Regions from separate parts of the Streptomyces sp. NPDC051136 genome, predicted to be linked through region 3. Evidence: riboswitches for the same ligand, from Rfam matches in the RefSeq annotation. Region 3 holds a riboswitch; each other region holds the start of a gene.
The links. Region 3 has a riboswitch for thiamine pyrophosphate ahead of thiO (glycine oxidase ThiO). Riboswitches for the same ligand answer to the same signal wherever they lie in the genome.
Positions count from the first base shown of each region.

Region 1 (3,982 bases), on a different contig from region 3:
TACACGCGGTTGCCCGCGGCCGCGAACTCCTTCGACTTCTGTTCCATGCCCTCCTCGATCTCGCCCCGGCTGCTCCCGTGCTCCCGGCGAATGTCCTGCGAGATCTTCATCGAGCAGAACTTGGGCCCGCACATCGAGCAGAAATGGGCCGTCTTCGCGGGCTCGGCCGGCAGCGTCTCGTCGTGGAACTCCCGTGCCGTGTCCGGGTCGAGGGCCAGGTTGAACTGGTCCTCCCACCGGAACTCGAACCGGGCGTCGGACAGCGCGTCGTCCCACTCCTGTGCACCTGGGTGACCCTTGGCGAGGTCGGCGGCATGGGCGGCGATCTTGTAGGTGATGACGCCGGTCTTGACGTCGTCACGGTTGGGCAGGCCCAGATGTTCCTTGGGCGTGACGTAGCAGAGCATGGCCGTGCCCCACCAGGCGATCATCGCGGCACCGATGCCGGAGGTGATGTGGTCGTACGCCGGCGCGACGTCCGTCGTCAGCGGGCCGAGCGTATAGAACGGAGCTTCATCGCAGATCTCCTGCTGAAGGTCGATGTTCTCCTTGATCTTGTGCATCGGGACATGTCCCGGGCCCTCGATCATGGTCTGTACGTTGCAACGCTTGGCGATCCGGTTGAGTTCCCCGAGGGTGCGCAACTCGGCGAACTGCGCTTCGTCGTTGGCGTCCGCGATCGACCCCGGACGCAGGCCGTCGCCGAGGGAGTACGTGACGTCGTACGCGGCGAGGATCTCGCAGAGTTCCTCGAAGTTCTCGTACAGGAAGGACTCCTTGTGGTGCGCCAGGCACCACGCCGCCATGATCGACCCGCCGCGCGAGACGATGCCGGTCTTGCGGTTCGCGGTCAGGGGTACGTACGGCAGGCGCACGCCCGCGTGGACCGTCATGTAGTCCACGCCCTGCTCGGCCTGTTCGATCACGGTGTCCTTGTAGATCTCCCAGGTCAGCTCCTCGGCGCGGCCGTCGACCTTCTCCAGGGCCTGGTAGAGCGGCACGGTCCCGATGGGGACGGGGGAGTTGCGCAGGACCCACTCTCGGGTGGTGTGGATGTTGCGGCCGGTGGAGAGGTCCATGACCGTGTCGGCGCCCCACCGGGTCGCCCAGGTCATCTTGTCGACCTCCTCCTCGATGGAGGAGGTGACCGCCGAGTTGCCGATGTTGGCGTTCACCTTCACCAGGAACCGCTTGCCGATGATCATCGGCTCGATCTCGGGGTGGTTGACGTTGGCGGGCAGTACGGCGCGTCCCGCGGCGATCTCCTCGCGGACCACTTCCGGCGACACGTTCTCCCGGACGGCCACGTACTCCATCTCCGGGGTGATCTCGCCCCGTCGTGCGTACGCGAGCTGCGTCACGGCGTTGCCGTCCCGGCCCCGGCGCGGCTGACGCGGGCGGCCCGGGAAGACGGCGTCGAGGTTGCGCAGGCCGCCGCGCGGCGACGTGTGCTTGATCCCGTCGTCCTCGGGACGTACGGGACGGCCCGCGTACTCCTCGGTGTCGCCGCGGGCGATGATCCAGTTCTCCCGCAGCGGCGCCAGTCCCCTGCGGACATCGGTGTCGACGAGTGGATCGGTGTACGGGCCCGAGGTGTCGTACAGCGTGACCGACTGCCCGTTGGTGAGGTGCACCTGACGGACCGGCACCCGCAGGTCGGGGCGCGAACCCTCGACATACGCCTTGTGCCAGCCGATGGACTTCCCGGCCTCCGTGGTCTCCACGGCGTCCTTCTGGACGGAGTTCTGCGTGGAGCTCTGTGCGGAGGCAGGCGTGCGTGCGTCCTTGATGGTCATGAGACCTACTCCCTACGCCGGCATTACCCGGTAACAGGTTCGGCGGTCGACGCAGCGGCTTCCGTCTGTCGACGCTTCGTGGGATACGTCACCCGGCTTCGGTGACGTTTCCCGTGAAACATCGCTGGGACGGAGGTCAGCGCCCTCTCAGCCCGGTGCTCCGAGCTCCCGCGTGTACAAAGGTGCCCCCACGCTAGCGCCCATTCGGGCGCGGTGAACAGAGGGCCCCCCTCGTTCTTGCGATGATCGGGCGGTGACCACACCGCAGCGACCCCCCTTTCCGCCGCGCCGGCCCCGCCGCGGACCGAACGCCGCAGAGGGCGACGGCCAGGCAACCGGGCCCGTCCCCGTCGTCACCCACGGTGCGAACGACGGCAGACAGGTCGCCGGTCAGGGGCACGGGCACGGGCAGGTGCATGGGCACGAGGCCGAGGACAGCGGCCACGGTGCTGGTGGACTTGGCGCGGGCGGTGGACACGGCGCGGGCGGTGGGCACGGGCACTCGCACGCGCACAGTCATGGACCCGCGGCGCCCGTCTCGCGGCACCTGCGCAAGGTCATCGCCGCGATCCTGATCCCCTTCGCCGCCGCCGTACTGGTCGGGCTCGCGGTGCTGTGGCCGGGCGGCGCACCGCCGCACGAGCGCACGGGGGTCGGTTTCGACCGGCAGACGCAGCAGGCCACCGTCACCAAGGTGGTCGCACTGAGCTGCCAGTCCGCCAACGCTTCGGGCGGCACCCCGACCGGCGACACGTCCACCGCCGAGGGTTCCTCGGCGGTGCAGCAGGCGAAGGGCGAGTGCAAACGGGCGACCGTCCGTGTCGACACCGGCGACGACAAGGGCCGTACGTTCGAGGAGATCGTGCAGCCTGACCAGACACGGCAGTTGCACGAGGGCCAGGAGGTGGTGGTCGCCTACGAGCCCTCCGCGCCCAAGGATCTTCAGTACTCGGTGACGGACGTCAACCGCCGCCTCCCCCTGGCGCTGCTCGCCGGCATCTTCGCGCTCGCCGTCGTGGCCGTCGGACGGATGCGCGGCCTCATGGCGCTCGTGTCGCTGGCCATCAGCTTCCTCCTGCTGAACTTCTTCATCCTGCCCGCCGTCCTCCAAGGCTCGAACCCCTTGGTCGTGGCGGTGATCGGCTCCAGCGCGATCATGCTGATCGCGCTGTACCTGTGCCACGGGCTGTCGGCCCGCACGTCGGTGGCGGTGCTGGGCACCCTGATCTCGCTGTTGCTGATCGGCGTGCTCGGCTCCCTGTTCATCGGCTGGGCCGCGCTCACCGGCAACACGGACGACAACACCGGCCTCATCCACGGCCTGTACCCGTCGATCGACATGAGCGGCCTGCTGCTGGCCGGGGTCATCATCGGATCGCTCGGCGTCCTCGACGACGTGACGGTCACCCAGACGTCCGCGGTCTGGGAGCTGCACGAAGCCAACCCGGCCATGGGCTGGCGCGGTCTGTACCGCGCGGGCATCCGCATCGGCCGCGACCACATCGCCTCGGTGGTGAACACGCTCGTCCTCGCCTACGCGGGCGCCGCGCTGCCCCTGCTGCTGCTGTTCTCGATCGCGCAGAGCGGGGTGGGGACCGTCGCCAACAGCGAGCTGGTCGCCGAGGAGATCGTGCGGACGCTGGTCGGCTCGATCGGCCTGGTGGCGTCCGTGCCGGTCACCACGGCCCTCGCCGCCCTGGTCGTCTCGGCGGACCGGCCGGCCCGGGCGGCGGGAGCGGTGGCGGGAGCGGGTGGTAGTGCCCCGGTGCGGGGCGGGCGGGGCCGTCGTCGAAAGCGCTGACCCGCCCGGCGAAGCGTTACGCCACCACCGCCGGGTGACGTAACGGTTCAGCCCGCGCTCTGCTCCTCGGCCAGGATGCGGTCCAGGGCCTCGTCGAGGTGACTGTCGAAGTCGGCGAGTGCCCCTTCCTGTCCCAGCGGCACCAGCTTGTCGGTGCGGTCGAGGAAGGCCACGAGGGGCGCGGCCGAGGAGCGGAACAGGGCTTGGTCGCTGCCGACCTGAAGCCGGATCAGCACCTCGGCCAGCGGTTCCGGATCGACCGGCGCGATGCGCACGTCCCCGTCACCGCACGGTCGGCCGACCCCGTCGACCAGCAACTCCCGGCCGAAGGCCCAGGTCACCGGCGCGTCACCGGGCAGATGGAAGGTCAGGCGCACGGCATAGG
Region 1 covers NZ_JBITFE010000003.1:539,668-543,649, reverse strand. The annotation lists gene thiC (phosphomethylpyrimidine synthase ThiC) at 1-1,796, opposite strand, end outside; TPP riboswitch at 1,789-1,978, opposite strand; gene ACIBCJ_RS11690 (YibE/F family protein) at 2,050-3,597, shown strand; gene ACIBCJ_RS11685 (SsgA family sporulation/cell division regulator) at 3,645-3,982, opposite strand, start outside.
Region 1: it holds a riboswitch for thiamine pyrophosphate, as region 3 does, so the genes downstream of both, thiC (phosphomethylpyrimidine synthase ThiC) here and thiO (glycine oxidase ThiO) in region 3, are expected to answer to the same signal.

Region 2 (3,982 bases), on a different contig from region 3:
CACGGCGAGGATCGCGGCGACGGCCGCGAACTGGACCATCGTCAGCACGGCGGCCGTGGACAGGTCGAAGAGCTGCGAGGTCTGCCGGTAGATCTCCACCTCGAGGGTGGAGAAGGTGGGCCCGCCGAGGATCTGGACGACACCGAAGGAGGTGAAGGTGAACAGGAAGACCATCAGCGCGGCGGCGGCCACGGCGGGCGCCAGCGCGGACAGCGTGACCCGCCGCCAGGCCCGCAGCCGGGAGGCGCCGAGCATCCGCGCCGCCTCCTCCTGCCGCGGGTCGAGCTGCGCCCACAGGCCGCCGACGGTGCGGACGACGACGGCGTAGTTGAAGAAGACGTGCGCGAGCAGGATCGCCCACACCGTGGTGTCCAGGCGTACGCCCCACAGCTCGTCCAGCAGCCCGCCGCGCCCGACCAGGGCCAGGAACGCGGTGCCGACCACGACCGTGGGCAGCACGAACGGCACGGTCACCACGGCCCGCAGCAGCTGCTTGCCGGGGAAGTCGAAGCGGGCGAAGACGTACGCGCCGGGCAGCGCGACCAGCAGGGTGAGCGCGGTGGACGCGAGCGCCTGCCAGCTGGTGAACCACAGGACGTGCCGCACGTCGGACTGCGCGAGCACCTCCCCGATCCGCCCGAGCCGCCAGGCCCCGTCGGTTTTGAGGCCGCGGGCGACGATCGCGGCGACGGGGTAGGCGAAGAACACCGCGAAGAACGCGACGGGCACGGCCATGAGCCCGAGCCGCACCGCGCCGCCGCGCCCGGTCCGCGCCGGCCTCACCGGCCGTTTGACCGCCTGCTTCACCGCCTGCTTCACCGCCCGCGTCCCTTCGTGGCTCGCTTCAGGCTCACTTCAGTACGAGCGAGGTCCACGACTTGACCCACTGGTCACGGTTGTCCGCGATCTTCGCCGGGTCCAGGGTCTGCGGGTCCTTCGCCTGCGGCCCGTACTTCGTGAACACCTCGGGGAGCCGCGCGCCCTCCCGCACCGGGTGGACGAACATGTTCAGCGGCATGTCCTCCTGGAAGTCCTTGCTCAGCAGGAAGTCGAGGAGTGCCTTGCCGCCCTCGGGGTTCCCGGCGTTGGCGAGCAGGCCGGCGTACTCGATCTGGCGGAAGCAGGTGCCGTCGGCGACGCCCGTGGGAGCGGTGGCCGGCTGCGGGTCGGCGTAGACGACCTCGACGGGCGGGGAGGACGCGTAGGAGACGACGAGGGGCCGGTCGCCCTTGGCCTTCTTGCCGCCGGCCGAGCCGGAGAACTCCTCGTTGTACGCCTGCTCCCAGCCGTCGACGACCTTGACCCCGTTCGCCTTGAGCCTCTTCCAGTAGCCCTCCCACCCGTCGTCACCGTACTTGGCGGCGGTGCCGAGCAGGAAGCCCAGGCCGGGCGAGGACGTGCCGGCGTTCTCGGTGACGAGCAGGTTCTTGTACTCGGGCTCGACCAGGTCGTCGAAGGACTTCGGCGGGGTCAGGCCGTGCCGGTCGAAGTAGGCCTTGTCGTAGTTGACGCAGATGTCGCCGGTGTCGATCGGCGTGACCCGGTGCTCCTCCCGGTCCGCCTGGTAGTCGGCGGGCACCTGGTCCAGGCCCTTGGCCTCGTACGGCTGGAACAGGCCGTTGTCGAGGGCGCGGGACAGCAGGGTGTTGTCGACGCCGAAGAAGACGTCGCCCTGCGGGTTGTCCTTGGTCAGGATGGCCTTGTTCACGGCCTGCCCGGCGTCGCCGTCCTCCAGGACCTTGACCTTGTAGCCGGAGCTCTTCTCGAAGGCGGCGATGACGTCCTTGGACGCGGCCCACGAGTCGTGGCTGACCAGGGTCACGGTCTTGGAGTCGCCGGAGCCGCTGCCGGCGTCGTCGGACGACGATCCGCAGGCGGCCAGCGTGCCGACCATGCCGAGTCCGACGGCCAGGACACTGACCTTCTTGGTGATGCTCACTGAATTCCTCCTGGGTGACCAGGAGAAGACGCGGCCCCGCCCGGGCCTCTGGCGAGGGTCCCGGGCAGGGCGCAACAGCTCGAGTGGTGACCGATCTCCCTACCCAGAATGACCTGGGCCAGGTTCGGAGGGTCTGCGGCCGGTGCCGCACTCTCAGCGCTGTGGCGCTCCCCTGTCGGAATATGAAGATGTGACTGTGCTGACGTACTTCCGCCGGTCAGGTTACCGCTCGCTCGCGGCCAGCTGACCACACGCCCCGTCGATCTCCTGCCCACGGGTGTCCCGGATGGTCACCGGCACACCGTGCGCGGCGATCGCTTCCACGAACGCCTTCTCGTCCTCGGGCCGCGAGGCGGTCCACTTGGAGCCCGGCGTGGGGTTGAGCGGGATCAGGTTCACGTGCACGGGCCTGCCCTTGAGCAGCCGCCCGAGACGGTCACCGCGCCAGGCCTGGTCGTTGATGTCGCGGATCAGGGCGTACTCGATGGACAGCCGGCGCCCGGACTTCGCCGCGTACTCGAACCCGGCGTCCAGCACCTCGCGCACCTTCCACCGCGTGTTGACGGGGACGAGGGTGTCGCGCAGCTCGTCGTCGGGGGCGTGCAGGGAGATGGCGAGGCGGCACTTGAAGCCCTCACCGGTGAAGCGATGGATGGCGGGGACGAGACCGACCGTGGAGACGGTGATCCCGCGCTGGGAGAGCCCCAGCCCGTCCGGCTCGGGGTCGGTGAGCCGGCGAATCGCGCCCACCACCCGGTTGTAGTTGGCGAGGGGCTCGCCCATGCCCATGAACACGATGTTGCTGAGCCGCGCGGGGCCTCCCGGGACCTCGCCGTCCCTGAGCGCCCGCATGCCGTCCACGATCTGGTGCACGATCTCGGCGGTCGACAGGTTCCGGTCCAGGCCGGCCTGGCCGGTGGCGCAGAAGGGGCAGTTCATGCCGCAGCCGGCCTGAGAGCTGATGCACATGGTCACCCGGTCCGGGTAGCGCATGAGGACGGACTCGACCAGCGTCCCGTCGAACAGCTTCCACAGCGTCTTACGGGTGGTCCCCTGGTCGGTCGACAGGTGCCGCACGACCGTCATCAGCTCGGGCAGCAGCGCTTCCCTGAGCCCCTCCCGCGCACCGGCGGGGATGTCGGTCCACTGCTCGGGGTCGTGCGCGTACCGCGCGAAGTAGTGCTGCGAGAGCTGCTTCGCACGGAACGGCTTCTCACCGATCGCGGCGACAGCCTCCTTGCGCTCGGCAGGCGTGAGATCGGCAAGGTGCCGCGGCGGCTTCTTGGCTCCGCGCGGCGCGACGAATGTGAGTTCTCCGGGCTTAGGCATGACCTTCCCAGTGTGGCAGATCATCTCCGGGAGCCCAGGCCAGAGCGGGGTGGGGGTGGTCACCCGTGGGTGCCGACTGTCAGCGCTGGTCGGCCTCGGACCGCCCAGGGACGGCCCAGGACTCGGTCAGCCGTCGTCGTAGGTACCCAGGTGGCGGCGCCACGGCCCGTCATTCCATCTGCGCTGGAGGGACCGGGAGCTGTTCCTTGTACGGCCATGTGAAGGTGCGGTCGGGCTCTAGATGGGCGTCGCCCCAGTGAATGGCATGGACGCCGTTCTCGGCGTCGGCCGTGAAGAACACGCAGACGAGCTTGGTGGAAGCTCCCAGCTCCTCGAACGCTTCGTGCAGCCCCAGGTACTCCTCGGTCACCAGGTCGTCGTCGACCTCGAACAGCCCCTCCGGAGAATGCGGCCCGTGCGCCCGGAACAGCCGTTGCCGCGTGGGCGAAGCATTGGCGGGCAGCCGGCCCGGTCCAGTGGCCTGGGCCTGTCGGCGCCGCCAGGGCGACACCGTACGGACTCCGCTTCTTCAGCCCCGCAGCGAGGTGCGCGGCATGTACGCGCACCTGATGCCGTCGAGCCAAGAGCGCAACAGGAAGGCCGTGGACCGGGCATTCCTGCCTATGGAGCCGGGCACACGCGAGGAATGACCTCCTGTCTCGCGGCATCGGTTCAACTGGCAGAGCGCTGGGACGGCCCTCCGTGGTTCAAGTG
Region 2 covers NZ_JBITFE010000011.1:106,712-110,693, forward strand. The annotation lists gene ACIBCJ_RS29210 (iron ABC transporter permease) at 1-735, opposite strand, end outside; gene ACIBCJ_RS29215 (thiamine ABC transporter substrate-binding protein) at 851-1,939, opposite strand; TPP riboswitch at 2,018-2,123, opposite strand; gene rlmN (23S rRNA (adenine(2503)-C(2))-methyltransferase RlmN) at 2,162-3,268, opposite strand; gene ACIBCJ_RS29225 (hypothetical protein) at 3,438-3,779, opposite strand.
Region 2: it holds a riboswitch for thiamine pyrophosphate, as region 3 does, so the genes downstream of both, ACIBCJ_RS29215 (thiamine ABC transporter substrate-binding protein) here and thiO (glycine oxidase ThiO) in region 3, are expected to answer to the same signal.

Region 3 (3,982 bases):
TCCAGCATCTCCTCGGCCGTGAAGCCGTCGTCCCGCAGCAGCGTCAGGGTCCCGACCAGGCCCTTGACGACCTTGTCCTCGTCGATGAAGGCCTCGGGGATGTGCAGCGCGCGGTTCTCACCGCGGCGTACGGCGATGAGCTGGCCTTCCTTGATCAGCTGGCGTACCCGGGTCACCTCGACGCCGAGCTTCTCGGCGATGTCGGGAACGGTGAGCCAGGCAGGCACGAGAGCATCGATCTTTGCGTCAATCTCGGTCACGCCCCCCAGACTGCCACCTGGCACTGACAGTCGGAAACCGGGCCGCGCCCGACCGCGCCCGGTTACGCCGTCGCGGCCGCCGTCTTCAGCGGTCTGGCCGGATCGGCCAGCAGCCCGGGGTCCATCGTGGTGCCCGCCTGGATCAGCCGTCTGCCCTGTGCCAGGTCCCGGGGGCGCCCCACCGCCAGCAGGGCCACCAGGCGGCCCGCGCGCAGCCAGCAGACCGTCCACGCGGGGCTCGCGGGGTCGCCGCGCCACAGCGTGGTGTCGGCGGCCGTGTGGTGACCGGCGTACTGCACGAAGCGGCCGAACTGCTCGGACCAGAAGTACGGCACCGGGTCGTAGGCGGGCGGGGCCTCGCCGCCCGGGGCGCCGACGATGTCGGCGGCGACCGTGCGCGGGCCCTGGAGGGCGTTGTCCCAGTGGTGCACCAGCAGCCGCTCGCCGTAGCGGGCGGAGGGGAAGGACGCGCAGTCGCCCACCGCGTGCACGTCCGCCGCGGAGGTGCGCAGGCGGTCGTCGGCCAGGACCTCGCCGTGCGCGCCGAGGGCGATGCCGGAGCCGGCGAGCCAGCCGGTGGCCGGGCGGGCCCCGATGCCGACGACGACCGCGCCGGCGGGCAGCCGGGTGCCGTCGTCGAGGACGACGCGGGCCGGCTCGCCGGGGCCGCCGGGTTCGACGCGCTCCACGCGCGCGCGGGTGCGCAGTTCTGCCCCGGCGTCGGCGTACCAGTCGGTCATCGGCGCGGCGACCTCGGCGGGCAGCGCGTCGGCCAGCGGCCGGTCGGCGGCTTCCACCACGGTCACCGCGCAGCCCGCCTCGCGCGCCGCGGTGGCGAACTCGGCGCCGATCCAGCCCGCGCCGACGACCACGACGTCGTGCTGCCGGGCGAGCACCGGGCGCAGCCGTTCGGCGTCGTCCAGGGTGCGCAGCAGGTGGACGCCGGGCACGTCCTCGGTGCCGGGGAGCCGGACCGGTTCGGCGCCGGTCGCCAGGACGAGGGCGTCGTAGCGGACGGGGCCCTCGGAGGTGTCCAGGACGTGGTCGCCGGGGCGGACGCCCAGGGCCTCGCAGCCCAGCCGCAGGGTGATGCCGAGCGCCTCGAAGTCGACGTCGAAGGCGGAGCCCTCGGCGGTGCCGAGCAGGACGGCCTTGGACAGCGGGGGACGGTCGTACGGCTGGTGGGGCTCCGCGCCGATCAGGATCACCGGGCCGGTGAAGCCCTGCTCCCGCAGGGCGACCGCGGTCTGCACGCCCGCCATCCCGGCGCCCACTACGACCACACGGCGCTCCGCGTCCGCCACCGGTTCCCGCCCCCGCTCGTTCGTCTGCTCGCTCACCCGATCACCATAGTTACCCGCGAAACGCCGGTCAGTGCCCCTGCGCGGTGATCTGCTCCACGACGCTCGTGCCGCTGCCCGCCTGCGACTCCCACTCCCAGGTCTCCTCCAGGCGCACGCGTCCGTCCGGCAGCTCCACGACGGTCGAGGCGCAGTGGCCCGACGAGGTGCTGCCGTCGGTCTTCAGCTGCACGTACCGGAAGTCGAGGCGGTCGCCCTCCCTGGTGCCCACCAGACGGCCGCGCACGACGTCACCGCCGGCGTACTCGGCCCACACGGCGCCGTCCTGCTCGTGGTAGGTGAACCGGGTGCGGGTGCCCACCTGGCCGGGCGCCTGGTCGGCGACCGGCGCGAGGACGAGACCGTCGAGCGAACGGGTCATGGACACGGGCTCCCTTACGAGTGCGATGCCCTGCGGGCTAGGGTGGCCAACGTAAAGCACTCGCGGGAGCCCGGACGCACCGGGCTGAGAGGGAGGCTGGCGGCCTCCGACCGTACGAACCTGATCCGGGTCATGCCGGCGAAGGGAGGGGCTGGACGCCCATGTCGTCTCCACCGAACGCATCTCGTCCTCCTGGTACGTCTCGTGCGCCCGACGTCCTGGTCGTCGGCGGCGGGGTCGTCGGGCTGGTCACGGCCTGGCGGGCCGCGCAGCGCGGGCTGGCCACGGGCCTCGTCGACCCCGAGCCGGGCGGCGGGGCGGCCCAGGTGGCGGCCGGGATGCTGGCCGCCGTCACGGAGCTGCACTACGGCGAGGGGACGCTGCTCGCCCTGAACCTCGCCTCGGCCCGCCGGTACCCCGCGTTCGCGGCCGAGCTGGCCGACCTCACGGGTCACGACCTCGGGTACCGCCGCTGCGGCACGCTCGCCGTCGCGCTGGACGCCGACGACCGCGCCCACCTGCGCGAACTGCACGCGCTCCAGCAGCGCTCCGGCCTGGAGTCGGAGTGGCTGTCGGGGCGCGAGTGCCGACGTCTTGAGCCGATGCTCGCGCCGGGCGTGCGCGGGGGGCTGCGGGTGGACGGCGACCACCAGATCGACCCCCGGCGCCTGGCCGGCGCACTGCTGGCAGCCTGCGAGCACGCGGGCGTGGTCTTCCAGCGGACGTGGGCGGAGCGGCTCACCGTCGGGCGCGGGGACCGCGCCACCGGTGTCGTCACCTCCGACGGCACCGCGCTGGAGGCCGGACAGGTGGTGCTGGCCGGGGGCAGTCTGAGCGGGCGGCTGACGGGCGTGCCGGAGGCCGTGCTGCCGCCGGTGCGGCCGGTGAAGGGCCAGGTGCTGCGGCTGACGATGTCCAGGGCGCGGCCGCTGCTGCACCGGACGGTGCGCGCCGTGGTGCGCGGCAACTCCGTCTATCTGGTGCCCCGCGAGAGCGGTGAGCTGGTCGTCGGCGCCACCAGCGAGGAGCTGGGCTGGGACACGACGGTCACCGCGGGCGGCGTCTACGAGCTGCTGCGCGACGCCCACGAGCTGGTTCCCGGCATCACGGAGCTGCCCCTGACGGAGACCCGCGCGGGCCTGCGCCCGGGCTCCCCGGACAACGCCCCGCTGCTCGGCCCGACCGCTCTGGACGGCCTGTCGCTGGCCACCGGGCACTACCGCAACGGCGTCCTGCTCACCCCGGTCACCGGCGACGTCATGGCGGATGTCCTGACCACCGGGGAGCTGCCCGAGGAGGCCCGCGCCTTCACCCCGCGGCGCTTCAGCACCGACCCCGCCCTACCCCGGCCTTCGACCCCCTCGGAACGGACGGAGCAGACCGTATGACTCCCGTGACCATCTCCGTCAACGGCGAGCCCCGCGAGGTGGCTCCCGGCACGGCCCTGGACGCGCTGGTGGGCACCCTCACCGCGGCACCGTCCGGCGTGGCCGCCGCCCTGAACGAGACCGTCGTCCCGCGCGCGCAGTGGTCCGCCACCGCCCTGGCCGACGGCGACCGCGTCGAGGTCCTCACCGCTGTGCAAGGAGGCTGACCATGGCCGACGATCCCTTCGTCCTCGGCGGTACGACGTACGGCTCCCGCCTGATCATGGGCACGGGCGGGGCGCCCAGCCTCGACGTGCTGGAGCGCGCCCTGGTGGCCTCCGGTACGGAGCTGACGACCGTCGCGATGCGGCGGGTGAACGCCTCGGTGCACGGGTCGGTGCTGTCCGTCCTCGACCGGCTCGGCATCCGCGTCCTGCCCAACACGGCCGGCTGCTTCACCGCCGGGGAGGCCGTCCTGACCGCGCGGCTGGCGCGCGAGGCGCTGGGCACGGACCTGGTCAAGCTGGAGGTCATCGCCGACGAGCGCACCCTGCTGCCGGACCCGGTCGAGCTGCTGGACGCGGCGGAGACGCTGGTCGACGACGGGTTCACGGTGCTGCCGTACACCAACGA
Region 3 covers NZ_JBITFE010000005.1:231,957-235,938, reverse strand. The annotation lists gene ACIBCJ_RS16340 (Rv2175c family DNA-binding protein) at 1-260, opposite strand, end outside; gene ACIBCJ_RS16335 (FAD-dependent oxidoreductase) at 323-1,600, opposite strand; gene ACIBCJ_RS16330 (hypothetical protein) at 1,632-1,982, opposite strand; TPP riboswitch at 2,035-2,146, shown strand; gene thiO (glycine oxidase ThiO) at 2,144-3,370, shown strand; gene thiS (sulfur carrier protein ThiS) at 3,376-3,576, shown strand; gene ACIBCJ_RS16315 (thiazole synthase) at 3,579-3,982, shown strand, end outside.